Regions from separate parts of the Paenibacillus sp. JCM 9796 genome, predicted to be linked through region 2. Evidence: riboswitches for the same ligand, from Rfam matches in the RefSeq annotation. Region 2 holds a riboswitch; the other holds the start of a gene.
What was found. A riboswitch is a leader RNA that binds a small molecule or an ion and turns the genes downstream of it on or off. The one in region 2 is predicted to bind cyclic di-AMP.
Positions count from the first base shown of each region.

Region 1: another riboswitch for cyclic di-AMP. It lies ahead of ACZ439_RS16780 (CAP domain-containing protein); the one in region 2 lies ahead of ACZ439_RS12340 (C40 family peptidase).

Region 1 is NZ_AP043723.1:3,475,330-3,482,562, forward strand. It holds gene ACZ439_RS16765 (aromatic ring-hydroxylating oxygenase subunit alpha) at 1-28, shown strand, start outside; gene ACZ439_RS16770 (3-phenylpropionate/cinnamic acid dioxygenase subunit beta) at 28-528, shown strand; gene ACZ439_RS16775 (aldehyde dehydrogenase family protein) at 591-2,051, shown strand; gene ACZ439_RS16780 (CAP domain-containing protein) at 2,268-2,894, opposite strand; cyclic di-AMP (ydaO/yuaA leader) riboswitch at 2,899-3,036, opposite strand; gene ACZ439_RS16785 (ammonium transporter) at 3,456-4,751, shown strand; gene ACZ439_RS16790 (IS3 family transposase) at 4,825-5,724, opposite strand; gene ACZ439_RS16795 (helix-turn-helix domain-containing protein) at 5,703-6,380, opposite strand; gene fdhF (formate dehydrogenase subunit alpha) at 6,592-7,233, shown strand, end outside.
Region 2 is NZ_AP043723.1:2,559,003-2,566,235, forward strand. It holds gene ACZ439_RS12325 (YceI family protein) at 1-60, opposite strand, end outside; gene ACZ439_RS12330 (M56 family metallopeptidase) at 174-1,016, opposite strand; gene ACZ439_RS12335 (BlaI/MecI/CopY family transcriptional regulator) at 1,020-1,436, opposite strand; cyclic di-AMP (ydaO/yuaA leader) riboswitch at 1,790-1,927, shown strand; gene ACZ439_RS12340 (C40 family peptidase) at 1,931-2,401, shown strand; gene ACZ439_RS12345 (response regulator) at 2,613-2,972, opposite strand; gene ACZ439_RS12350 (response regulator transcription factor) at 3,242-3,958, shown strand; gene ACZ439_RS12355 (response regulator transcription factor) at 4,002-4,718, shown strand; gene ACZ439_RS12360 (SpoIIE family protein phosphatase) at 4,739-6,544, opposite strand; gene ACZ439_RS12365 (DUF1987 domain-containing protein) at 6,550-6,948, opposite strand; gene ACZ439_RS12370 (SiaB family protein kinase) at 6,950-7,233, opposite strand, start outside.

The DNA.
Region 1 (7,233 bases), 920 kb from region 2:
TATAAATGATTCTGAGGAGGGTTGCTAATGAACCCGCAATTGCACTACGAAATTAGCAGATTTCTCCAAGACGAAGCCTATTTGCTGGATCATCGGAAATATAAAGAATGGTTAGAATTGCTGGCCGATGACCTCATTTACCGGATGCCCGTCCGTGTGACGACCGAAGAACGGGGCGGCTCCAATATCGTCGATGAGATGACGCATTTGGAAGAAACGAAGAAGTCGCTGACCACCAGGGTGAACAGGTTGTATACGACTTCGGCTTGGGTTGAAAATCCGGCGCCGCGGCAGCGGCATTTTATTAGTAACATCACGGTCGATCCCGGTCTTCAGCCCGACGAATACAAGGTTCGAAGCTACTTTTTATTCCACCGGAGCCGGGGCTCGGATATTGAAACCGAGAAGATGTTCGGAGAGCGGGAAGATGTGATACGCAAAGAGAATGGAGAATGGAAGCTTGCGTCGCGAACCATTTATCCGGATCAGGCTGTTTTAGGAGTTATGAATCTTAGTATGTTTTTGTAAAACAATTATAAAAACGCTTACAGCTGTTTGGAATAATAACCATATAAGGGAGCGACGAAAATATGACACGTTACGAGGATTTGAACCAAAGCTATATCAATGGCCAGTGGACGGAAGGCTCTAGTGAACGGACCTACGATATTTTGAATCCTTACGATAATTCCGTTGTGACATCTGTACGTTTAGCGTCGGTCAAACAGCTGCAAGAAGCATTTGAAGGTGCGAAGCAAGCCCAGAAGGAATGGGCGAAATCTTCCGCGGAACAAAGAAAAGAAGTCATTCATAAGGCCATCGAATATTTACAAGCGAATCGGGAGTCGATTACTGCCGTGATTAGCCGGGAAACGGGCGGCACCGTTCTAAAAGCCAACGTGGAACTGCATCTGGCTATAGAAGTGATGGAAGAAGCGATTCGTCTTGCCGATGAAATTTATAAGGTTAGGGAAGTTCCGTCCGGTATCGAAGGCAAGGTCAATCATATTCACCGTCTTCCTTTGGGCGTGATTTCCTCCATATCTCCGTTTAACTTCCCTATGAACTTATCTATGCGCACCATTGCGCCGGCTATTGCCTTGGGGAACAGCGTCGTGCATAAGCCTGATATTCAGGTTGGCTTGACGGGCGGTTCCATTATCGCGAAAGCGTTCGAGCATGCAGGTCTTCCTGACGGCGTGCTGCAAGTGATTTTGACCGACCTGACCGAAATCGGAGACGAAATGCTTACGAATCCGCATGCCCAAATGATCAGTTTCACCGGTTCGACGGCGGTTGGAAGACACATTGGCGAGATTGCGGGCCGGAACCTAAAGCGTGTTGCCCTTGAGCTTGGAGGGAACAGCCCGTTCGTCGTTTTATCGGATGCGGATGTAGACCGGGCTGTGGACGCCGCGGTCTTCGGGAAATTCATTCATCAGGGCCAAATTTGTATGATTATTAATCGAATGATTATCCATAAGGATAAGTACGATGAGTTCGTCCAGAAGTTTGTGGAACGCGCCAAAGCTCTTCCTTACGGCGATCCGAGCGATCCGAAGACCGTTATCGGTCCTCTAGTCAATGAGCGTCAGCTTCAGAAAGCGCTTCAAGTGATTGAGGAAGCCAAACGTGACGGCGTGAAGATCGCATTGGAAGGAAAACGTGAGGGCAATGTTCTGACTCCCTATGTATTTACGGAAGTCGATAATTCCAGTAATCTTGCGCAATCCGAGCTGTTCGCACCGATCGCTACCATGATTAAAGCGGAAACGGACGAAGAAGCGATTAGACTGGCAAGCGATACGGCCTATGGTTTAAGCTCGGCGATCTTTACGTCCGATCTGGCCAAAGGAGAAGAGCTTGCCCTGCAAATCGATAGCGGTATGACGCATATTAACGACCAGACGGTGAACGACAGCCCTAATATTCCGTTCGGAGGAAATAAGGCAAGCGGGCTCGGCAGATTCGGGAATCCGTGGATTGTCGAGGAGTTTACCATCACCAAATGGGTTTCCATCCAAAATACCTATCGTCATTTCCCGTTCTAATTTCATTCCTTTCCATCGCTAACATAAATAAAGGTATCCGGGGTTTGTTCCAGATGAACTTACTCCGGATGCCTTTTTTTATTATTTTGAGCGTCATTTTTATGAACGAATGAGTCCCGAGGCATGAGGGAATGCTTCATAGTAGGAGAACAGCGGCCGATCCCGAAGGTGATCGGGAAACGGCCGCTGCCTGTAACGTGTTTGTCTGATTGCTTATTAGTTAGCAATAAATTCTTGCACCCAATAATTATTATAATAGCCAACGCCAATTTTCGTGAAGTTTGGACTCAAAATATTTTTACGATGACCGGAGCTGTTCATCCAGGCCTTCATGACTTCTTGCGGACTTTTCTGTCCCATAGCTATATTCTCGCCGGCATACGTGTACCGGATGCCGTACGATTTCATCATATCAAATGGGGAACCATAAGTTGGTGAAGTATGGCTAAAGTACTTGTTATTGTTCATGTCTTTTGCTTTATCCAGCGCCATGGCCGACAAGGCTTTGTCATAAACTAATGGCTTCAGACCGGCTTTCGCACGTTCCTGATTGACCAAGGCAACGACTTGATCGGCATAAGAGGATTGAGCCGAGGTCGGCGTTGTTGTTCCTTTCGCAGCGCCAGGAACGTTCAATACCATGCCCGGCCAGATAATATTCGGGTTAGCCACCTGAGGATTTTGCCTGATCAGGGTGCTGAGCGGTATTCCATACTGCTTGGAAATCGTCCACATCGTATCCTGGCCTTTAACCGTGTACGTAGCGGCTGAAGCAGCCCCTGCCCCAACGATCATGCTTAAAGCAATCACGCCAGTCATAGCGGTTTTCTTGAAGTGCTTCACAACTATCTCTCCTTTTTATGGCCTACGAGGTTAGCTGACGGATTCGGGTCAAAGAGTAATCACCCTGCCATGAATATGGCTTCACCCCAAGTAAAGAGGTTCCCCCGCGCTTCCTTAAGGAAAGCTTCGGCCTTGATTCGATTGCTCAGTAAGATCGGCTGCTGCCAGCGTCTCTTCCGAGGCCGTTCCATTCTATCATAGCTTCTCTATCAGGTTCACCCCACAATTGTTTCCATCTCCAAGAAAGCTGAAGAGAAAAGCGGACAACACGCAGAACTTCCCGTTTCTACAAAGCTTGAAAGCATAGCAAAATACTATAGAAGGTTTGAAGATTGTATATTAATGTCATATATGTGTCATGTATTCGCAATAATATACCACTAAATAGATAAAATCCGAACAATCCGAGGCAATATTGGCATGAATGTTAATATTTTATGTTAATAATATTGACATAACATACTTTCATGTCATAAAATACATACATGGCTTACCGTTAATTATGAAAGTTAATCAAGGATTTCGGATTCATTTATTTTAGTTAAAGTGAGGTTGACGCGTATGGAATTGGGAATGAATGCGATTTGGGTCATGCTGGGTGCTATTTTAGTTATTTTCATGCAAAGCGGGTTTGTCATGCTGGAAGCCGGGTCGACCCGGATGAAGAACGCCGGCCACATCGCCGGAAAAACGATCTTTACGCTCGGCATCGTCTCGTTGGTTTTTTGGGCGGCAGGTTACGCATTGATATTCGGATCGCAAGGTAATGCGTGGATCGGTTGGGGCGATTACTTCGGCTTCGATGTTAAGGAGGTTCCGGAAGGCAGCACGGTAGCCCCGACGGTCATGTTTATTTTCCAGTTGGCGTTTGCTGCGATATCGATGTCCGTAGCATGGGGAGGGTTTGCAGAAAGAGCGAAGCTTTCCGTGTATCTGGTATTCGCCGTCTTGTTCTCCATTGTCGTCTATCCCGTTATTGCCCACTGGATTTGGGGCGGCGGTTGGCTGGCTGAGCACGGCAAGCAAGATTTCGCCGGATCGACGGTTGTCCATCTGACCGGCGCGATGGCTGCTTTGGCAGCCACCCTCTTGTTGAAACCGCGGCTCGGCAAATATAACAAGAACGGTACTCCGAACGATATGCCGGGGCACAATCAGGTATTTACCACACTCGGCGTGATGCTGCTGTGGGTGGGCTGGTTCGGTTTTAATGCAAGCAGTACGATTGCGGTCGGCGACGGAAGCTTCTTCGGTTTTGTCGCGATCAATACGCAGCTCGCCGCGGCTGCCGGCGCTATTGCCGCACTATTGATTGCTTGGGCTGTTAATGGCAAGGCGGATATCTCCGTGATGTTGAATGGCGCCTTGGCCGGTTTAGTCGCGATTACGGCTTCCTGCGCATTCGTTGAGTCTTGGGCGGCTATCGTCATCGGTCTGGTTGCCGGTATCGTCGTCTTTGCAAGTATGCGGATGTTTGAAAAGCTTCGTATCGACGATCCGATTTACGCGCTTTCCGCTCACGGGACGGCCGGTGTTTGGGGAACGCTCTCCAACGGTTTATTCGCCACGCCGGAATTGGCGGAGAAAGTCGGAGTTGGTAAAGCCGGCCTGTTCTACGGCGGCGGGTTCGAGCAATTGGGGGTTCAGGCTCTTGGGGTGCTGGTTTGCGGAGCCTTTGCTTTTGTTGCATCGTACGTCATTCTTTCCGTGATGAAGGCTGTTATCGGATTGCGTGTCACGGAAGAAGAAGAGACGATCGGCCTTGACTTGAGTGAGCATGGCACTTACGGCTATCCGGAACAATTGAAAGCTCAATCCGACAAGCGTGTCATTCCGCAAATGAACCAATCGGTATAATGATGTAAAACAAGGGCTGTTCCTCAAGTGAACTGCACCCCGTCAAGTAGACAATACAAAAAATAAAAATCAGTTAAGCGGTCTTGGTTCTGAATTCCATCGGACTGAGGCCGTTTAATTTTGCTTGCAATCGCTCGTAATTGTAAAAATGAATATAGTCATCAATGTCCTTTTTGAGTTCTTCAAAGGTACGGTAGGTATGTAAATAATACTTCTCACATTTCAGGGTACCCCAGAAGGATTCCATCGGACCATTATCTATGCACCGCCCAACTCGGGACATGCTTTGGGTAAGATTGTTGTCGTCCAAGATCTTCTTAAAACTCAATGAGGTGTATTGATACCCTCGGTCGCTATGAAGCATGGGTGTGCTTCCTGGCGCGCCTTGCAAGGCCAATTTTAACGTCTGGAATACGATTGGATTGTTGTTGGAATGCCCTAATACATACGAGACAATCGTTTTATCATGAAGATCAAGTATGGCGCTTAAATAAGCTTTTTGCCCGTTACCGTATTTGAATTCCGTTACATCCGTGACCCACTTCTCATTAGGCACTTCTGCCCGGAACTTGCGATTCAACAAATTCTCAGCTACCTGTTGAGGAGTCGATCGGACATATTTCTTTTTCTTCCTGCGGATGACCGACTGGATTCCCTTAAGCCTCATCAGGCGCAGTACACGCTTATGGTTAATCCTTTGCTTGGTCTTTTGACGCATATGGAGAGTTAATTGACGGTACCCGAAGATCTTCTCAACCTTCTCATACAAAACCATCATGACATCCGTGAGATGTTGGTTCTCCAGTTCACGTGGGCTGGGTTTGCGACTCAGCCATTTGTAATAGCTTGACCGCGGGATCTGTGCAATGTCACACAGAAGCTTCACGCTGAATGACCCTTCTTGCTGGACGGCTTCAATGGCAAGGTAGACATTCTCCTGGCGGTGTTGGCTTAGCGACGCCTCCTCTCGAATTCCTGTAACTTTTTTAAGAAGGCATTCTCCGCCCGGAGCCGCTCGTTCTCATACTCCAGCTTCTTCATCGCGAGTTTGTGGTGGTCCGCCTCGGTTAATTCCTCAGGCGTCTTCGTTCTCCCACGACCATCCTGTAAAGCATCCTGACCACCAGCTTCGTACTTCTTTACCCATCCATATACTTGCTGGTAAGAAACTTGAAACTGATTCGCCGTCTTGTTAAAGTCGCGGTTATGATTAAGACAATACAAGACGATATCGATTCGTTCCTGCACAGTGGTTGTTCGACCCTTCGTCATAGCTCTCGATCCTCCGTTATATGCTTTGAGGTTGCTATGACCATTATACTTCTGAATCCAGCGGGAGAGTTGGTTTCGACTAGCGATCTTGTACTTGTCGATAATCTGGTACTGTGATAATCCTCCATAGAGATAATCCTTGACCGCTTGAAGTTTAAGCTCCGCGGAATAACTTCGATTACGGATTCGAATCTCTAACCCTTTATACCCATAAACCTCATAACGACGCCGCCATTTTGCCAAGGTCGTTTTTGAAATACTGTATTTTTTTGTTGCAGCTTTAACGCTAATATGACCGCATTCAATTTCTTGCAAGATGGCAAATTTCTGCGACGCACTATGTTCTGATTTAGACATGAAAAATGCTCCCCTTACAGTAACAGGTTTTATTATTTCACCTGTCTACCGTATGGGGAGCATATCATAGTCATCCTGGATGACGGAGGGGCAGCCCTTTTTTTTCAGCTCACTGGCCTTTGGTTAACGGTATAAGTTTCCTGTCATAGGAAATCCTATCGCTAGAGCTTTATGGGATTGGAAATCCATCATGACAAGGCGGCGATAAAGGATGAAGGAGCAAACGTTCTCCATACAGATTAACGACAAGAACTATAGCTGCTCCCCGAATCAAAGTATTTTGGAAGTAGCCAAAGCCCACGAATACTACATTCCTCATGTCTGTTATCATACAAATTTGGGGGCCATACAATCGTGCGATACCTGTATGGTGGAAGTGGACGGTGTCTTGCAGCGGGCTTGTGCGACGGCAGCCAAGCCGGGAATGAAGGTTAACAGCGTGTCCGACCGGGCTAAAGAAGCCCAGTTGGAGGCTATGCAGCGGATTCTGCATAATCATGAGCTGTATTGCACGGTTTGCGATAATAACAACGGCAATTGTACGGTTCATAATACGGCGGAATATCTTCAAGTCGAGCATCAGAAGTATGAATTTACTCCTAAGCCGTATCCTCCGGACAACTCTCATCCGTTTTACCGCTATGAGCCGGATCAATGCATTCTGTGCGGACGGTGTGTCGAGGCTTGTCAGGATCTTCAAGTGAATGAAACGTTGACGATCGACTGGAGTCTCGAAAGACCAAGAGTTTTATGGGATAACGGAGTCCCCATCGATAAGTCCTCCTGCGTTTCCTGCGGACACTGTGTTACCGTATGTCCGTGCAACGCGCTTATGGAGAAAACGATGCTGGGA
Region 2 (7,233 bases):
GGCCCCGGCTAGTAACACAACTGCGACTCCTGCGGAAAATGCGAGTGTTTTCGTTGTCATCAATACGCCTCCTTCAATTGTTAACACTACAATTCGTAGTGTAATTGTATAAAGAAAAATCCCTTAACGGGACCGATCCGCGATATGACTCGCTCAAACGCCACGGCTTCAACTTAAAGCAGCGACAAGAAAAACAAACCCGACAGGAAAACCACAACCGGCAGCGACACGATCGCCAGCTTTACCGGCAGTCCCAGCGAAGGCTCGCCTTGCGGATCGAGAATTTGCCGGATCCGGTAGTTAATCGAGGTATCTGCGAAAGAGACGTACGCGAAGTCCATCGAAGCGGTCCGCTCCCTCTTCTTCATCAGCTTCAACAAGGCGCTCCCCAAGCTCGCCGGCGATCCCATGACCGCCATCGCCTCGCGATCGGCCAATATCTCCCGCGCAATCTTATAATGATGGTAACACCAGCGCAGAATCGGGATATAACGCATGACCGAACAAGCGAGGTGCAGCAAGAACGTCTTCAGCGGATCTCGATGATTCCGGTGATACTGCTCGTGGTACACGACCGCTTCCAGCTCATCGCGATCGAGCAGCTTCAGCAATCCGGTCGATAAGATGATCTTCGGCCGGAACAATCCGAGCGTCAGCGCGATCGGCTCCGCGCACATGACGACCAGCAGATCAGGCTTGTCCGCGCTGAACCGGGCGTTCAGCTCCTGCGTCGACCGCTCATGCCGGGAAGCGAGCAGCTTCCGCCTCGACAAGCAGACTTGCTTCGCCCAGATCCAGAGGCTTAAGCCGAACGTAGAAGCGACCAGCACGCTAAGCAGCGGCGTCACCGAATCGAAGCCGAGCGCCTGCAGCAGACTGCTGCAAATTTCAAAGACGTTGAACCGAAGCGACCAGCCGAACAGAACATGAGCCGCATATAGCCCCATCTGGGCCCACACGATCAGCGCAAGGACGAACGCAGAAGCAAATAACATTCTAGACCGATTTTCCCACATGGCCTATCTTTCCTTTTTCAGGTCTTTAATTTTTTGTTCCAGCTTCTCGATCATCTCCGCATCGGCCTCTTCCAGCGCGTCGAGCATATGATTGACAACCAGCGGACCGAAATCTTCGAGCAGTTCGTGCGTAATTTCCCTCGATTGAATATCCAGAAAATGTTCTTTTGAATGCACCGGCTCGTACACCGACGCCCGCCCCGCCTGTTTCTTCGTGAGCACGCCTTTATCGACCAAGCGGTTCATCACGGTCATGACCGTATTGAAGTTCAAATGCTCATCCTGCTGCTCCAGCTTCTTCTGGACTTCTTTAATGGACTGATTCGGATGCGTCCACAGGATGTCCAGCACTTTCGACTCCAGCGGTCCGAAGAACCGTTTCAAGCCCTTCTCATAAAACTTGAAGCTATGAATTTTCATTTGCCACGCACCCCACACTACAAATTGTAGTGAAGCTATAAAGCGTTGTCAAATCCTCTCAATGAATCCGGGTCTTATACAGCTTTGTTCCATGGTCCTGGGTACCGTACCGATACTATCGGCCGCCCTCGTATGCGCAATCGCGAGCTTTCGAGGCGTTCCGACAATCGTTCACGAAGCACGTGTAAAAATTACGGAAGGCCCGGCTTCCGCATTTGTATGTATCCGCTTACAATGTCAATCTATCTAGTATACCCGCCCGGTTTCGTTTTAATCCCTGTATTTATTACAAGTTTGTGACAAAAGAAGGATATCGTCACTTTTGCTCGAATAACTGTACTTGGAAAATAAAACAGAAAATATTGCCGAATTTCTGCGCGCAGAAAACGGGGGAACCAGTTTTTGGGTGAATTGATCTCGCTTCAGAGTGATCATAGGGAACCTTCAACCGAACCCTTCAGCTAACCTCGTAGGCTCTGGAAGGGGAAACTTCTTTGAAGAAGCTTGTCAGTTTTGTTTTTTCCGCAGCACTGTTTTGCACGATTTCGGTAGGCAGCGTATTTGCTGAAACCCCATTAAGCGCAGCGGTTAACGAAGGTTTAGGCTCTCCTTACAAATGGGCGGGCACAACAACCAACGGCTTCGACTGCTCCGGCTTCACTTCTTGGGTGTTCGACAAACTCGGCGTCGACCTGCCGCACTCCTCCAAGGGCCAAGCCCAGCTCGGCACCACGGTGGAGAAGAACGACCTCCGTCCCGGCGATCTTGTCTTTTTCAACACGGACGGCAAAGGCATCTCTCATGTCGGCGTATACGTAGGAGACGGCAAATTTTATCACTCCGCCACGAACGAAGGCGTTGTGATCACGAAGATGACCGATTCTTATTATGCGAAGCGTTATGTAACGGCCCGTCGCATCCTTTCGGATGATCAATATGGGCAGGTTATGACCGACGCCAAGTAACCATCGCTAAGACGTAAACGATTCACTTGTCTGGAAAGCCCTCGGCTTGAACCGACGATCCCGCACCTGCGTGCCGGTCGATTACGGGACAAGCCGCCAGGGCTTTCTGTCTTTTTATTCCGGGAAGGAGCCGCAGCCGCGGAGCCGTGATCCAAACAGCGAAAAAAAGCCGTTCTCCCCGTCGTTAGACGTGAAGAACGGCTCTTCTGGTTTAACCGAGCAAGCGATGCAGCGTGCTAATCACGCGTTCTTTCTGAATCGGCTTCACGATAAAATCTTTCGCGCCCAGGCTGATCGCTTCGATGACCAGCTTCTGCTGGCCCATTGCGGAGCACATCAGCACTTTGGCGTTGCGGTCGTACTTCATGATGTTTCGCAGCGCCTCGATACCGTCCATTTCGGGCATGGTGATGTCCATGGTAACCAAATCGGGCTTCAGCATCCAATATTTCTGGAGCGCCACAACGCCGTTCTCCGCTTCGCCGACGACCTCATGTCCCAGTTCTTTCAACATTCCACCGATGATCGCACGCATAAATGCCGCATCATCCACGACAAGCACCTTAGCCATTGGAATCGCCCCTTTTGTCCGAGTCTGCTGTACGCCGCTCTATGTTTTCGACCCAAATTTTCCAATTTTGTGATATACTCATATTATATAGGCTTCTAGACCTAATTCCGATTAAAATCCGACTAAAGTAGATCAATTCAGCTTTAACTCGTTCCTTTTTCCGATATATTTCAACAAAATTCGTAAAGCTCCGGAGAAGCAACGCTCGCAAGAAGCAGCCGGGGCCTTACCGTAGACAACAGAAGTCGAGCGAAGGGAGTAATCCGCACGTGGCTAACCGGAAGATCCTCATTGTGGAGGATGAGCCCGAGATTCGCAATTTACTTAACATCGCCCTTACGGATGACGGGTTCGACGTGTACGAAGCGACCGATATGCAAGAAGCGATTACGCAGTTCGACGCGGTCGAACCGGATTTGATTCTGCTGGACATCGGCCCCCCGGCAACCGCCGGCCTGGAGACGTGCGCGGAGCTCCGCAGCTATTCCAACGCCCCCATCGTGCTGATCAGCAGTCGAAGCGGCTCGAGCGACATTATTCAAGGATTAGAGCTTGGCGCCGACGATTATATCGTGAAGCCGTTCGACCCCGAGGTGCTCGTCGCCCGGGTGCACGCGAACTTGCGGCGCACCGCCATCTTTCGCAGAGATCGCAAGTGGGAGGCGAGTGCCCCCGCCAAGGATGACGTCATTGCATACGCCGGTCTCGAGATCGACCCGGTCCGCTTTCAAGTGCTGCTGGACGGCAAGCCGATCGCGCTTGTGACCAAAGAGTTTCAGCTGCTCGTCCATCTCGCACGCAACCCCGGGACCGTCTATACGCTGGAAGAGCTGTATGCCTCGGTTTGGGGAATGGAAAGTCACGGGAATACGCGTACGGTCATTGTCCATCTCAGCAATCTGCGCAAGAAGCTGGAGCCTCTCCCTACAAGGCCGACCTACATTCACAATATTCGCGGAGTAGGCTATAAATTCGATCCCAAATAACCGGTAAAGTCCGTCCTTTCGGACGATGAGGAGATTCCATCTCATGGTGAACGAGAAAATTTTGATCGTCGAAGATACGGAAGACATTCGCGATATACTCAGGCTCTACTTAGAGCCGCAAGGCTTCCAGGTCATGGAGGCAGGCAGCGGGGGCGAAGGGCTGGAGCGCTTCGAGCGGGATTCGCCCGACTTGGTTCTGCTGGACATCGTGCTGCCCGATATGGACGGTTACGAGCTGTGCCGCCGCATCCGCAGCGTATCGAAAGTGCCGGTTGTGTTTATTAGCTGCAACACGTCTTCAAGCGATATCATTCGCGGCCTCGAGCTCGGAGGCGACGACTACATCGAGAAGCCGTTCGATCCGGCTGTCGTCGTGGCCCGCATTCATGCCAGTTTGCGGAGAGTTCCTATCGCCCGTAATCGGCCGGAGCCCAAGCCCTCTGGCTCTGTGCAGACACCGGACATCATCGTCGTCGGCGAATTAGAAATCGAACCGGCTCTTCTCCGAATCAGGACGGGAGGGAAGGAAGCGGCTTTGACCGTGAAGGAAATGCAGCTGCTCGTTCATTTAGCCGCTCATCCGAACCGAGTCTTCCCCCCCGACCAGCTGTATAAAGAGGTGTGGGGGAGCGACAGCATCGGGGATACGCGCACCGTCTTCGTCCACATCAGCAGCATCCGCAAAAAAATCGAGCCCGATCCGGCCAATCCGAATTATGTGCTGAACATTCGCGGCGCGGGGTACTTGTTTAAAGGTTAGCCGGGGGATGTTTATTCGTTCTACGAGGCTTGGAACGCCAACAGCGTAATATCGTCGCGCTGAGCCTCGTCGCCCATATAGGTTTGGAATTCGTGCCAGAACAGGTCTGCCTGTTCACGCAACGGTGAATGCCCGTAACGGTCGAGCAGCTCGGTAAACCGGCGTTTGCCGAAGGCATACCCTTTCTCCCCGCCGCTTTGATCAAAGAAACCGTCGGTTGCCATATAACACGACGTACCCGGCTGCAGGCGCAGCTCATGCGACACGAACGGGTACTCCATCGGCGTCCGGCGGTAGCCGATGCTCTTGCGTCCGCCTTCCAGCACGCGCGTCCCTTGGCGGTCATCCCTCAAATACAAGGAGCATTTGGCCCCGGCAAAGCGCAGCAGCGTCCGGTCCTCGCTCAAATAACAAATTCCGATATCGAGCCCGTCGTCGGTTAAGCCATTCGGTTCGGTTTGGTTCAACGTCTTCTTGATCAGACGATTCAATTCGCCCAGAACGCGGGCCGGCTCCTCCGCATATCCTTCCTCCGCGACGCGGTCCAGCAGTGAAATGGCGAGCATGGTCATGAGCGCCCCGGGTACGCCATGCCCCGTACAGTCGCCAATCGCGATAAGCGTCCCGCCGGGTAGCGGCTTCACCCAGTGAAAGTCCCCGCCGACACCGTCTCTCGGCTTGTAGATCAATACGTGCTCCTTCGTAGCCGTCGTCCATTCCTGCGGGCGCAGCAGCAGCGATTCCTGAATGCGCTTCGCGTAATCGATGCTATCCATCATTTTCTCATTCCGTTCCGCCAGCTCCTGCGTCCGCTCCTTCACCTTCCGCTCAAGCTGCTGATTCATCTGCAGCGCCCGCTCATACGGATTGGCCAACCGGTGGGAAACATAATAGAACAAGAACAGGATCAACACGAACGAGATCAGTGAAACGGCAACCGTGTTCAGCTTAATGCGGCTGAGGAACGACACCGTCTCCTGCCGTTCGATTTGGAACAGCAGCTGCATGTTGGTAGAGGTCAGCGGGTAGCTGATCAGATCGGTCAGCTCGCCGTCCGGGTTCTGGAATTCCAGCGTCTGCGATACCGGACTGGCCTGCTCCAGCAGCTGCGAGACGATGTTCCCGTCCAGGAACGATCCGATCTGCTTGCCGTAATCCGACGTCTCCGCCGCCAATACGATCTCGCCCTTCGGGTCGATCAGCCACAAGCGGCTTGTTTCGCCGTACTTGAACTGCTGGAACTCCTTGGCCAGGTCCTCCAGGCTAAGCCCGACGCCGACGACGGCGAGCGGCCGGTCGCCGTCCTTCACAAGCGCATTCGTAAATACGAACGTTTGCCCACGCTCTTTGTTGTAGTCCAGGTTGACCTGAATGTCCTGCTTGGACGCGAGGAAATCGAAGAACCACCGATCCGCCTGCTCGTTCGGGCTGACCGACCCGAGCAGCTTGCCGTTCTCGCCCCAATACTTGCTCGTGCCTGCGCTTACGATGAACGAATTGCTGTAGCCGAACTGCCGCACGAGCGTCGTTAACCGCTGCAGCGAGCGCTCCTGGTACTCGCCTGCAGCCTCTCCATCCTGCAGCCACCGCCGCACATCGGGGTCGGCGGCCAGCACGAACGACGTTTCCTTCGCCCGATCGATTCGACCGTCCACCTTGGCTGCCATCGCCTGCGCGATGCTCGGCAAATCCTTCTCCTTCAGCTTCTTCACGACGCCCGATTCGGTAAACATATACACGATGGCGCCGATCAGCAGCATGGAGAAGATGATGACCAGACTTGCAAATCCGATAATACGCAGCGTTCCTTTGTCGTAATATTTCACCAGGCTCACGCCTCTTCTCTTAGAATGATCTCGAACGGCAGGTTCAAATCTTCCTTGAATTCTTCGGCGCACTCCTGTTCGCTGTCATTATCCGGACTGCAGTACCAAGCCAGACGGATGTTCTTCCCGCCCCTGTAAGCTTCGTCGAATTTCTCCAGCAGCATCATGAAGCACTTGGTGCTGCTGGTATTGATATAAGGCAATCTGAGCTCCAGCAGTACGGACTCCTCCGCGCTCACCCGCTCTAAATACCGGTCTATCCATTGCATGAGCGGCTCGTAGAACTTGAATGCATTCTCCGGATACGATTGTCCGCTTATGACTAAATGGTTCGTCTCCGTATCGAACTGAACCGCCGGCGTACTTTTCGTCGATTCGATTTGCAGGCCCATCAAAGTATCCAACTCAAACCACCGCCTTTAAGGTAAAGAACGACACGTGCTCGTCGATCGGAATTATGGAATACTCGAGCGGGTGCTTCACTTTCCGCGACATCTCGATCAACCCGATGCCGGCACCGAGCGCGTCCGGGCTGACCGTCTCGCGAAGCTTCGCTTTGTACAGCTGTTTCAGCTCCGTCTTGTCGAGCGAAACGATTTGATCCAACGTCTTGCGCAAGCAGAGGACATCGTCATTGGCAAGCAGGTTGCCCGAATGAATCACATGATTGTGCTCCGTCTTGCCGATCG